Regions from separate parts of the Cupriavidus sp. BIC8F genome, predicted to be linked through region 3. Evidence: predicted binding sites of a transcription regulator. Region 3 holds the regulator's gene; each other region holds the start of a gene.
What was found. The regulator FNR, encoded in region 3, switches genes on or off when oxygen is low (the NO sensors DNR and NnrR bind a similar motif). The targets are predictions, from matches to a motif close to TTGATNNNNATCAA.
Positions count from the first base shown of each region.

Region 1 (3,271 bases), 2.0 Mb from region 3:
GGAACTCGGCGGCAAATCGCCGGCGATTATCGGCGCCGGCGCCGACCTGCCACGTGCGGTGGAGCGCATCCTGGTGGGCAAGCTGATGAACGCGGGCCAGACCTGCATCGCGCCAGACTACGTGCTGGTGCCGGAAGACCTGCGCGGGCAGCTGGTGGAGGCGGCACGCCAGTGCGTGGGCCGGCTCTATCCGGACCTGGCGCGCAACGGGGACTACACCAGCATCATCAGCCCGCGCCACTTCGCGCGCCTGGCGGCGCTGATGGAGGAAGCCGCGGCGCAAGGGGCGACCGTGGTGCCGCTGTCCGATGCGCAGCCGGACGCGCAGGCGCGGCGCCTGCCGCCGGTGCTGCTGCTGGATGTACCCGAAGGCGTCACGGCGATGCGCGAGGAGATCTTCGGGCCGGTGCTGCCCGTGGTGACGTACCGCACCCTGGACGAGGCGGTGGACTACATCAATGCGCGCCCGCGCCCGCTGGCGCTGTACCTGTTCGAGCGCGACCGCGGCGCCATCGGCCATGTGATGAAGCAGACCGTTGCCGGCGGCGTCACCGTCAACGACACGCTGTTCCATATCGCCCAGGACGGCCTGCCCTTCGGCGGGGTCGGCGCCAGCGGCATGGGCGCCTATCACGGCCAGGCGGGCTTCGACACCTTCTCCAAGGTGAAGCCGGTGTTCCACCAGGCCGGCCTGAACGGCGCCGGCCTGCTCAAGCCGCCTTACGGCAAGACCTTCGAAACCATGTTGCGCCTGCTTTTGCGTTGATCAGGACACCAGCATCGGCCGCCCGAGCATGCGCGACAGCACCGCCTCGGGCGAGTGGGTGTGGTCGGAAATCGCCTGCGGCGCCAGGTAGATGGTCTGCTCCATCATCGCCCGTCCGCGCATGGCGGCGTGCAGCAGCTGGTCGCTGAAGACGATCCAGGTGGAACCCGGCGGGAAGTGGAATTCCTGCTGCGGCACCTTGGCCTGGTAATCCAGGTCGGCCTTGGCCAGGTCATGCAGCTGCAGCATGCGGTGGTCGTATTCAGAGCGCTTGCGCTTGGTGATATGCAGCAGCTTCATCAGCGCCGCCTGCCCCGGCCACATGCCATGGGTCTTGGGCACGAACTTCTGCGCAAAATCGCCGAACGGCTCGCCCACGCGCCACACGCGCGCCGCGGCCGGGTCGATATTGTGGAACACGCGCAACAGACGCTTGCCCAGCATCGGGTTGGACGGGAACGAGTCCACGTGCAGGCGGGTGTCGTCCTTGCGCCAGCTGACCGGGCGCCCGGCGATCTCGCTGGGCCGCAGCGACGTGCCGGCGCGCGTCATGTGCGGGATGTATTCCGGGAACAGCGTGCGCACCAGCAATTCGCTGTTGTCGGCGTAGCGGCGGATCAGCGTGTACAGGTCCGCCAGGTCCTGCGGGCTGCCCTGGGCGCCGCGCACCGCGGTGTCGTCGGCGCGCAGGTTGATGTTCTTGGACTTGCCGTCGGAATAGCGGCTGTCCAGGAAGCGTTCTTCGCCCGGCTGGAAACGGAAATTCAGGTTCGGGAAGTACAGCACGGCGCCCTGCTCCAGCTCGCGGCGCAGCGTGGCGCGTTCCTCGGCCGTGACCTGCGGCGCCCAGTCGGTATACGGCCGCGGGCGGATCAGGTTGAGCTGGCCGGCGGCGGCGGGCGGCTGGGTTGAAGTCGAGGGGGCAAGGACAGGCGCTTCGGACATGGCATCCTCTGGAGACGGTCACCAGTGTTTGGGGTCGGCCGCCGGCGTGGCGGCTGGGGATGGCGGGATTTTACTCCCTGCCGCTTGCGGTGGCGCCGGCGTCACGCGGCGACTGGACCAGGATCAAGTCCGCGTAAAAAAACCCCGCGGGCCCTTGCGGGCCGGCGGGGCTTGCCGTCAGTGCTGCTGGCGCGGGTGGCGCTTACAGGCCGGCCGCGGCGCGCAGGGCAGCCGCCTTGTCGGTGGCTTCCCACGAGAATTCCGGCTCTTCGCGGCCGAAGTGGCCGTAGGCGGCGGTCTTCTCGTAGATCGGACGCAGCAGGTCCAGCATCTGCACGATGCCCTTCGGGCGCAGGTCGAAGTGTTCCTGCACCAGCTCGGCGATCTTGGCGTCGGGGATCTTGCCGGTGCCTTCGGTGTAGACCGTGACGTTGATCGGGCGGGCCACGCCGATGGCATAGCTGACCTGCACCTGGCACTGGCGCGCCAGGCCCGAGGCCACCACGTTCTTGGCCACGTAGCGCGCGGCGTAGGCGGCCGAGCGGTCGACCTTGGACGGGTCCTTGCCCGAGAACGCGCCGCCACCGTGGGGCGAGGCGCCGCCGTAGGTATCGACGATGATCTTGCGCCCGGTCAGGCCGCAGTCGCCCTGCGGGCCGCCGATGACGAAGCGCCCGGTCGGGTTCACCAGGTACTTGGTTTCCTTGAGCATCTCAGCCGGCAGCACCGCCTTGATGATGTCCTCGATCACGGCTTCGCGGATCTGGGCCTGGGCGATGTCGGGCGAATGCTGGGTCGACAGCACCACGGTATCCACGCTGTGCGGCTTGCCGTCGACATAGCGCACCGTGACCTGCGACTTGGCGTCCGGGCGCAGCCAGGGCAGGCGGCCGTCGCGGCGCAGCAGCGACTGGCGCTCGACCAGGCGGTGGGCGTAGTAGATCGGGAACGGCATCAGTTCCGGGGTCTCGTCGCAGGCGTAGCCGAACATCAGGCCCTGGTCGCCGGCACCCTGGTTGAGGTAGTCGTCGGAAGCGCGGTCAACGCCCTGGGCGATGTCGGGCGATTGCTTGTCATAGGCGACCAGCACCGCGCAGCCCTTGTAGTCGATCCCGTACTCGGTATTGTCGTAGCCGATGCGCTTGATGGTGTCGCGCGCGATCTGGATATAGTCGACGTTGGCGGTCGTGGTGATTTCCCCAGCCAGCACCACCAGACCGGTGTTGCAAAGCGTCTCAGCTGCCACACGCGCGTACTTGTCCTGGGCCAGGATGGCGTCCAGGACGGCGTCGGAAATCTGGTCGGCGACCTTGTCGGGATGGCCTTCGGAGACGGATTCCGAAGTAAAAAGGAAGTCGTTTGCCACGAACTTATTCTCCAGGTTGGCTATTGCGTGCCAGCCCGTGCGGTTCGTGGCGGCGACGCTTTAGCGGTATTTCAGGCAGCCCGGTCAGAGCCGCATCGCCCCGCAAGTTGTCAGTTAACTCGGCGATACACGCTATTATACGCGCCTGCCGGGCTCGTTGCAGCGCGCCAACGGTACAGCACGGCACCCGGCCA
Region 1 covers NZ_CP136094.1:1,571,754-1,575,024, reverse strand. Annotated here, with positions in the region: gene RS901_RS07380 (coniferyl aldehyde dehydrogenase) at 1-766, shown strand, start outside; gene RS901_RS07375 (Kdo hydroxylase family protein) at 767-1,711, opposite strand; gene metK (methionine adenosyltransferase) at 1,914-3,077, opposite strand.
Region 1: the regulator FNR is predicted to act here: its motif matches at 1,825-1,838, upstream of RS901_RS07375 (Kdo hydroxylase family protein).

Region 2 (3,271 bases), on a different contig from region 3:
GCGCATCATGGGGGCCGATGTGCGCCTGGTCAGCGAAGGGTTCGACATCGGCATTCGCCCAAGCTGGGAAGATGCCATGGAGAGCGTGCGCAAGGCGGGCGGGAAGCCTTACCCGATTCCGGCCGGCTGTTCGGAGCATCCGCTCGGCGGCCTCGGCTACGTAGGGTTCGCCGAGGAAGTGCGAGAGCAGGAAGCTGGACTCGGCTTCAGGTTCGACTACATCGTCGTCTGCTCGGTCACCGGCAGCACCCAGGCGGGCATGGTGGTGGGATTCGCTGCGGACGGCCGCGCGGACCGCGTCATCGGCATCGATGCATCGGCCAGGCCGGAACCGACGCGCGCGCAGATCCTGCGCATCGCACGCCATACCGCGGAGCTGGTCGGCCTCGGCCGCGACATCACTGAAGCGGATGTGGTGCTGGACACCCGCTATGGCGGACCTGAATACGGCCTGCCTTCGGCGGGCACCCTGGAAGCCATCCGCCTCAGCGCCAGGCTGGAGGGCATGATGACCGACCCGGTCTATGAGGGCAAGTCCATGCAGGGCATGATCGACATGGTCCGTCGCGGCGAGTTTCCGCAAGGATCGAAGGTCCTGTTCGCACACCTGGGCGGGGTGCCGGCACTGAACGCCTACAGCTTCCTCTTCAAGGACGGGTGATTCCGTGCGCAGTTTCGCAGCCGGGATACCCCGTTGCCCGGCTAAGTGCGGCCGGCCGCCTGCGCGCCGGCCCCAAAGCGCAGGCGCAGGCTCTGGTTGGCATCCTGCAGCGAACCGTCTGCCACCTCCACCACGCGGTGCAGGTAGTCTTCGCTTGCGTCGAGCAGTGCCCCATACAGGGTGTGGCACAAGCCGCGCGCGGTGCGGCCGGGCCAGTCTTGCGGCAGCATCGCCTCGGGCAGGTTGGGGTCGCGCAGCAGCACGCGCCGGTATTCGTGCACCAGCAGCGTCCGCACGAAGAAGGCATCGGTCGGAGCAAGCCCGGCGGCCTCTTCGGCCAGCGGCGTAAAACGGCGCAGCAGTGCCTGCCAGGCAGCGGCCACGTCGCCGAGCTTGAAGGTCTGGTGCATCAGCGCCTGCAGTGGCCGGATGGAAAACGCCTCAAGGCTGCTTGCCTCCATCACCGCCACATCGTCCTGCGCGCGTGCGGCCTGGATGATTTCGCGCAGCGAGGCGAGGTCCGCATTGGGGTGGGCCATCACCCCTGGCGCGATGGCGCCGAAGCCCTCCCACAGTAATTCCCGCTTCAGCTTCTGCCGGACCGTGGCGCGTACGTCACCGCGCACCATTACCAGGGTCCAGCGGCCGTCCCATTCGGATGCCTCACCCGCATAGATGCGCTTGCCGGCGTGCAGTACACGCTGCAAACCGGCTTCTGACAGCCCGTAGTAGCTGCGCCGTCCGATCCTGGTCGCGGCCAGCCAGTCGTCGGCGGTCAGGCGAAAGGTGGCGGTGCGCACCAGCCGGTCATTGATGCCGAACGGCGCCGCCAGCCGGATCAGGCTGCCCAGCCAGATTGCCTGGGGCCGCGGCGCCACCACATCGCCGAACAAGGTCACCAGCATGGAATTGGCGCCCAGCTTCAGCCCGCGTGCCAGCCGCGCCACGCGCGGAGAAACCGGATCGGTGCCTGACGTCGCCATTGGTCTGCCCCCTGAAGTGATACACAAACGCCGATTGATTGAATCAAATTGTATCACTACCATCCATTGCAACTGACGATGTTGATGCAGGTCAAGACCCCGATTCAGAGCAACCAAGAGCGGAGCAAAGGATGTACGCACAGCTGGTGGAGACAGGAGCGACGAGGCTTCGCGCCATGGAAGAAATGGAGCCGCAGGAACGCGAGTTCCAGGCGCGCGTGGATGCCGGGATCAAGATCGAGGCCAAGGACTGGATGCCCGAGGCCTATCGCAAGACCCTGGTCCGCCAGATCTCGCAGCATGCGCATTCGGAGATCGTGGGCCAACTGCCGGAAGGCAACTGGGTCACCCGCGCGCCGACGCTGGAGCGCAAGGCAGTCTTGCTGGCCAAGATCCAGGATGAGGCCGGCCATGGCCTGTATCTCTACAGCGCGGCTGAGACGCTGGGCGTGTCGCGCGACCAGATGCTGGGCGACCTGCACACCGGCAAGGCCAAGTACTCCAGCATCTTCAACTACCCGACGCTGAGCTGGGCCGATATCGGCATGATCGGCTGGCTGGTCGACGGTTCGGCCATCATCAACCAGGTGCCGCTGTGCCGCTGCTCGTTCGGCCCGTATGCGCGCGCCATGGTGCGTGTGTGCAAGGAAGAGTCCTTCCACCAGCGCCAGGGCTACGACATCCTGCTGTCGCTGTGCAACGGCACGCCCGAGCAGAAGCAGATGGCGCAGGGCGCGCTGAACCGCTGGTGGTGGCCGGCGCTGATGATGTTCGGCCCGTCCGACGGCGATTCGCCCAACAGCGCGCAATCCATGCAATGGCGCATCAAGCTGTTCTCCAACGACGAGCTGCGCCAGAAGATGGTCGACCAGACCGTGCCGCAGGCCGAGTACCTGGGCCTGGCGATTCCGGATCCCGAGCTGAAGTGGAACGAGGAGCGCGGCCACTATGACTTCGGCGAGATCGACTGGTCCGAGTTCTACAACGTCATCCAGGGCAACGGTCCCTGCAACCGCGACCGCCTGCGCACCCGCGTCAAGGCCTGGGAAGAGGGCGCGTGGTTCCGCGATGCCCTGGTGACCCACGCCGACAAGCAGGCGCAGCGCGCCGCCGCCTGACCCCGCGGCGCCCGGCGCCGCCATCCATCCAACGCAGTGACACAGGAGGTTGCCATGAAAGAGTGGCCGCTTTGGGAGATCTTTATCCGCAGCCAGCACGGCCTGGCCCACAAGCACGTGGGCAGCCTGCACGCGCCGGACGGCGAAATGGCAATCAACAACGCGCGTGACGTCTATACGCGCCGCAACGAGGGCGTCAGCGTCTGGGTGGTGAAGGCCGGCGACGTGGTCGCCAGCAGCCCGGGCGACAAGGGCCCGCTGTTCGAACCGGCCAACAGCAAGGTCTACCGCCACCCGACGTTCTTCCCGATGCCGGAAGCGGTCAAGCACATCTGATACGGGCTCGCATGATGGACAACCACAAGCTTGAATACCTGCTGCGCCTCGGCGACTCCACGCTGGTCCTCGGCCAGCGCCTGTCGGAATGGTGCGGCCGCGGCCCGGCGCTGGAAGAGGACATCGCGCTGACCAATGTCGCGCTCGACCTGATCGGCCAGACCCGGCTGTGG
Region 2 covers NZ_CP136095.1:1,716,770-1,720,040, forward strand. Annotated here, with positions in the region: gene RS901_RS27895 (1-aminocyclopropane-1-carboxylate deaminase) at 1-661, shown strand, start outside; gene paaX (phenylacetic acid degradation operon negative regulatory protein PaaX) at 703-1,644, opposite strand; gene paaA (1,2-phenylacetyl-CoA epoxidase subunit PaaA) at 1,776-2,762, shown strand; gene paaB (1,2-phenylacetyl-CoA epoxidase subunit PaaB) at 2,817-3,098, shown strand; gene paaC (1,2-phenylacetyl-CoA epoxidase subunit PaaC) at 3,110-3,271, shown strand, end outside.
Region 2: the regulator FNR is predicted to act here: its motif matches at 1,726-1,739, upstream of paaA (1,2-phenylacetyl-CoA epoxidase subunit PaaA).

Region 3 (3,271 bases):
GCCAAGGCCGCCGAACGCCATCACCGCCAGGCCGGCCCCAAGGCGCACACCGGGACGTCGCGACAGCGTACGCAAGTAGCCCGACAGGCCGGAAAGCACCAGCAGGTTAGGCAGTGTGCCGAGCCCGAACACGCCCATCACGAGTGCGCCGGAAGCCGCGTTGCCCGCCAGCAGCGCCAGCGTAAGCGCCCCATAGACCATGCCGCACGGCACCAGGCCCCACGCCAGGCCCATGCCATAACGCCGCGCCAGTCCGCCGCGCGCCCGCACAAACGCCGGCATGGCGCCTGCCAGGCCACCCAGCCGCCGCGCCACCGCTGCGCTGGCGCGCGCCGCCATGCGCTCCAGCCAGTTGACAGTAAAAGTATTGCCGCGCAGCAACCGCCAGCCCGACCACAGCAGCATGACGCTGCCCGCCCCGAACAGCCAGCGCTGCACCGGCAGGTAGTCCTGTTTCCACGCCGACGCACCGACCGCGCCTAGCGCGGCACCGAGCAGCATATAGGTCGAGATCCGGCCCAGGTGCATAATCAGCAACTCGCCCAGCCAGGCGGCGCGGCTGGGCATCAGACTGATCGTCGCCATCTCGCCGCGGCGTTGCTCCACGGCCAGCGCCACGCCGCCGCACATGGCGGCGCAGTGGACCCCGCCAAGCAAAGCCAGCAGAAAAACGCTGATCAGCACGCCAAATGTCAATTCTCACTCCCTACCACATCACATCGCACGGTAAAATGTTTTAATCGCGCCCACGCTGCCATTTCTAGCAGGTTCCAATTGCTCACCTCCATTCCCGTTACCGAGATGTCGCCCCGCTGCTCCACCTGTGCCATGGGGCAGCTGTGCCTTCCGGTCGGCATGTCGCAGCAAGACCTCGCCAAGATGGACACGCTGGTGCAGGAACGCATCCGCGTGCACAAGGGTGAAACCCTGTATCGCATGGGCGATCCGCTCACAGCGGTCTATGCCGTGCGCTTTGGCACGCTCAAGACCCACGTCACAACCGAAGACGGCCGCTCGCAAATTACCGGCTTCCACCTGCCCGGCGAAATCGTCGGTCTCGACGGGCTGGGCGAGATGCAGCATGCCTCCGATGCCGCCGCGCTGGAAGATACCGAAGTCTGCGTGGTCCGCATGAGCGAATTGCAGTCCCTCTCGGCAGACCTGCCATCGCTGCAGCAGCAGTTCCTGCGCCTGATGGGCAAGGAAATCACGCACGACCAGCTGATGCTGGTCACGCTGGGCTCGATGCGCGCCGAGGAACGCCTCGCCGCCTTCCTGATCAACCTCTCTGAGCGCCTGTCGGCGCGCGGCTATTCGGCGTCCGAGTTCGTGATGCGCATGAGCCGCGAAGAGATCGGCAGCTACCTGGGCCTGAAGCTCGAAACCGTCAGCCGCCTGTTCTCTCGCTTTGCTGAAGCCGGCCTGATCCAGATTCGCCAGCGCCACGTCAAGCTCGTGGACATCGACGGCATCAAGCAACTCTACAGCCGCTCCTGCTAGGTGGCCAAGGCGCTGCCAGTGCCGCATCCGGCCATGGCAGCGCAGACTTCACGCCAGTCCGCTCATTCCAGTTCGTCGGTATCGCTGAGCCGCGTCGGCATGGTGTAGAGCGTCAGTCCGCTGGACAACGCGCAGAACACCCAGGCCATCAGGAAGCCGATGGTGTAGACCGATTCGCGGGACGCTTCGATCGGCTGACCGAAGAAGTTCAGGTCACCGGGATCCACCACCGAAAACACCGTCGCGGTCGCAAAGCCAGCCATCAGGAACGCCGGCCAGAGTACCCACATCAGCCAGCGCAACCTCATGGCTGCCTCACTGCGGCAGCCTTGGGCTGCGCGGCATCGGCTTTCTCCACCACCAGGCCATGACGCGTTGCACCCTGCACCGGCATGTCCGGATGCGTGGACGCCAGCCAGATCGTCACGCCGCACGCCACCATCGCCACCAGCGGGCCGCTCATCAACAGCCACGGCCACGGCTCCTTCCACCACGGATTGCCTTGCTGACTCATATTGCCCCCTTCATCTTGACGACTACGTCCGCGTCTGCCTAGCTTTACAAATCGCGCGGCACGATGAAACTGGTGGATTGCCGGATTTCGGCCTGCCCCCGCTCCGTGCCTTCGCTCGTCACTGTCACGTTGATCTTGTGCGTGCCCTGCGCCGCGGCCTCGATCGGCACGCGGATCCGGATCGGCAGCAACCGGTTGGATGTCGGCGCCAGCGATTCGGCCTGCTTGTCGTATTCCACCTTCAGGTTCTTCAGCTCTTCGCTGTCGGCGCGCACGCTGATCTTCATCGGCGCTTCGGTGGTGTTGATCAACTGCAGGCGATAGACGTTCTCGATCCAGCGGCCTTCCACTTCACGGCCGAGCGCACCACGGTCGCGGATGATGTCGACCTTCAGCGGCGTGCGCAGCGCGATCGACGCCATGAAGCCGGCCAGCAGCGCTACCCAGATCACGGAATAGATGATGACGCGCGGACGCAGCAGGCGCTTGCGCGATGCCACTGCGGACAAGGCCTTGCGCATCGCGTTTTCCGAGGTGTACCGGATCAGGCCGCGCGGATAGTCCATCTTGTCCATGACCTGGTTGCAGGCGTCGATGCAGGCGCCGCAGCCGATGCAGTCGTACTGCAGGCCGTCACGGATATCGATGCCCGTCGGGCACACCTGCACGCAGATGCTGCAGTTGACGCAGTCGCCAAGCCCCGCCTTGTAGTGGTCGGTCTTGCGCGACCGGCTGCCGCGCGGCTCGCCGCGGCCGACGTCGTAGGTCACGACATAGGTATCGCGATCCACCATCACGCTCTGGAAACGCGCATACGGGCACATGTACTTGCACACCTGCTCGCGCATGAAGCCCGCATTGCCCCAGGTGGCGAACGCGTAAAACAGCATCCAGAACGACTGCCACGGCCCCAGCGACAGGCTGAGCACCTCGCCGCCCAGCCCGCGGATCGGCGCGAAATAGCCGATGAAGGTAAAGCCGGTCCAGAGCGCAATCAGCACCCACAGGAAGTGCTTGGTCGCCTTCAGACGGAACTTGCGCAGGCTCCACGGATCGCCATCGAGCCGGATGCGGGCGATGCGGTCGCCTTCGACCCGCCGCTCGATCCACATGAAGATCTCGGTATAGACCGTCTGCGGACAGGCATAGCCGCAGAACAGCCGCCCCGCGATCGCCGTGAACAGGAACAGCGCCAGCGCCGAGATCACCAGCAGCACCGCCAGGTAGATCACATCCTGCGGCCACAGCACCAGCCCG
Region 3 covers NZ_CP136094.1:3,909,174-3,912,444, forward strand. Annotated here, with positions in the region: gene RS901_RS18230 (sulfite exporter TauE/SafE family protein) at 1-696, opposite strand, end outside; gene fnr (fumarate/nitrate reduction transcriptional regulator Fnr) at 775-1,500, shown strand; gene RS901_RS18240 (hypothetical protein) at 1,563-1,808, opposite strand; gene RS901_RS18245 (hypothetical protein) at 1,805-2,014, opposite strand; gene ccoG (cytochrome c oxidase accessory protein CcoG) at 2,059-3,271, opposite strand, start outside.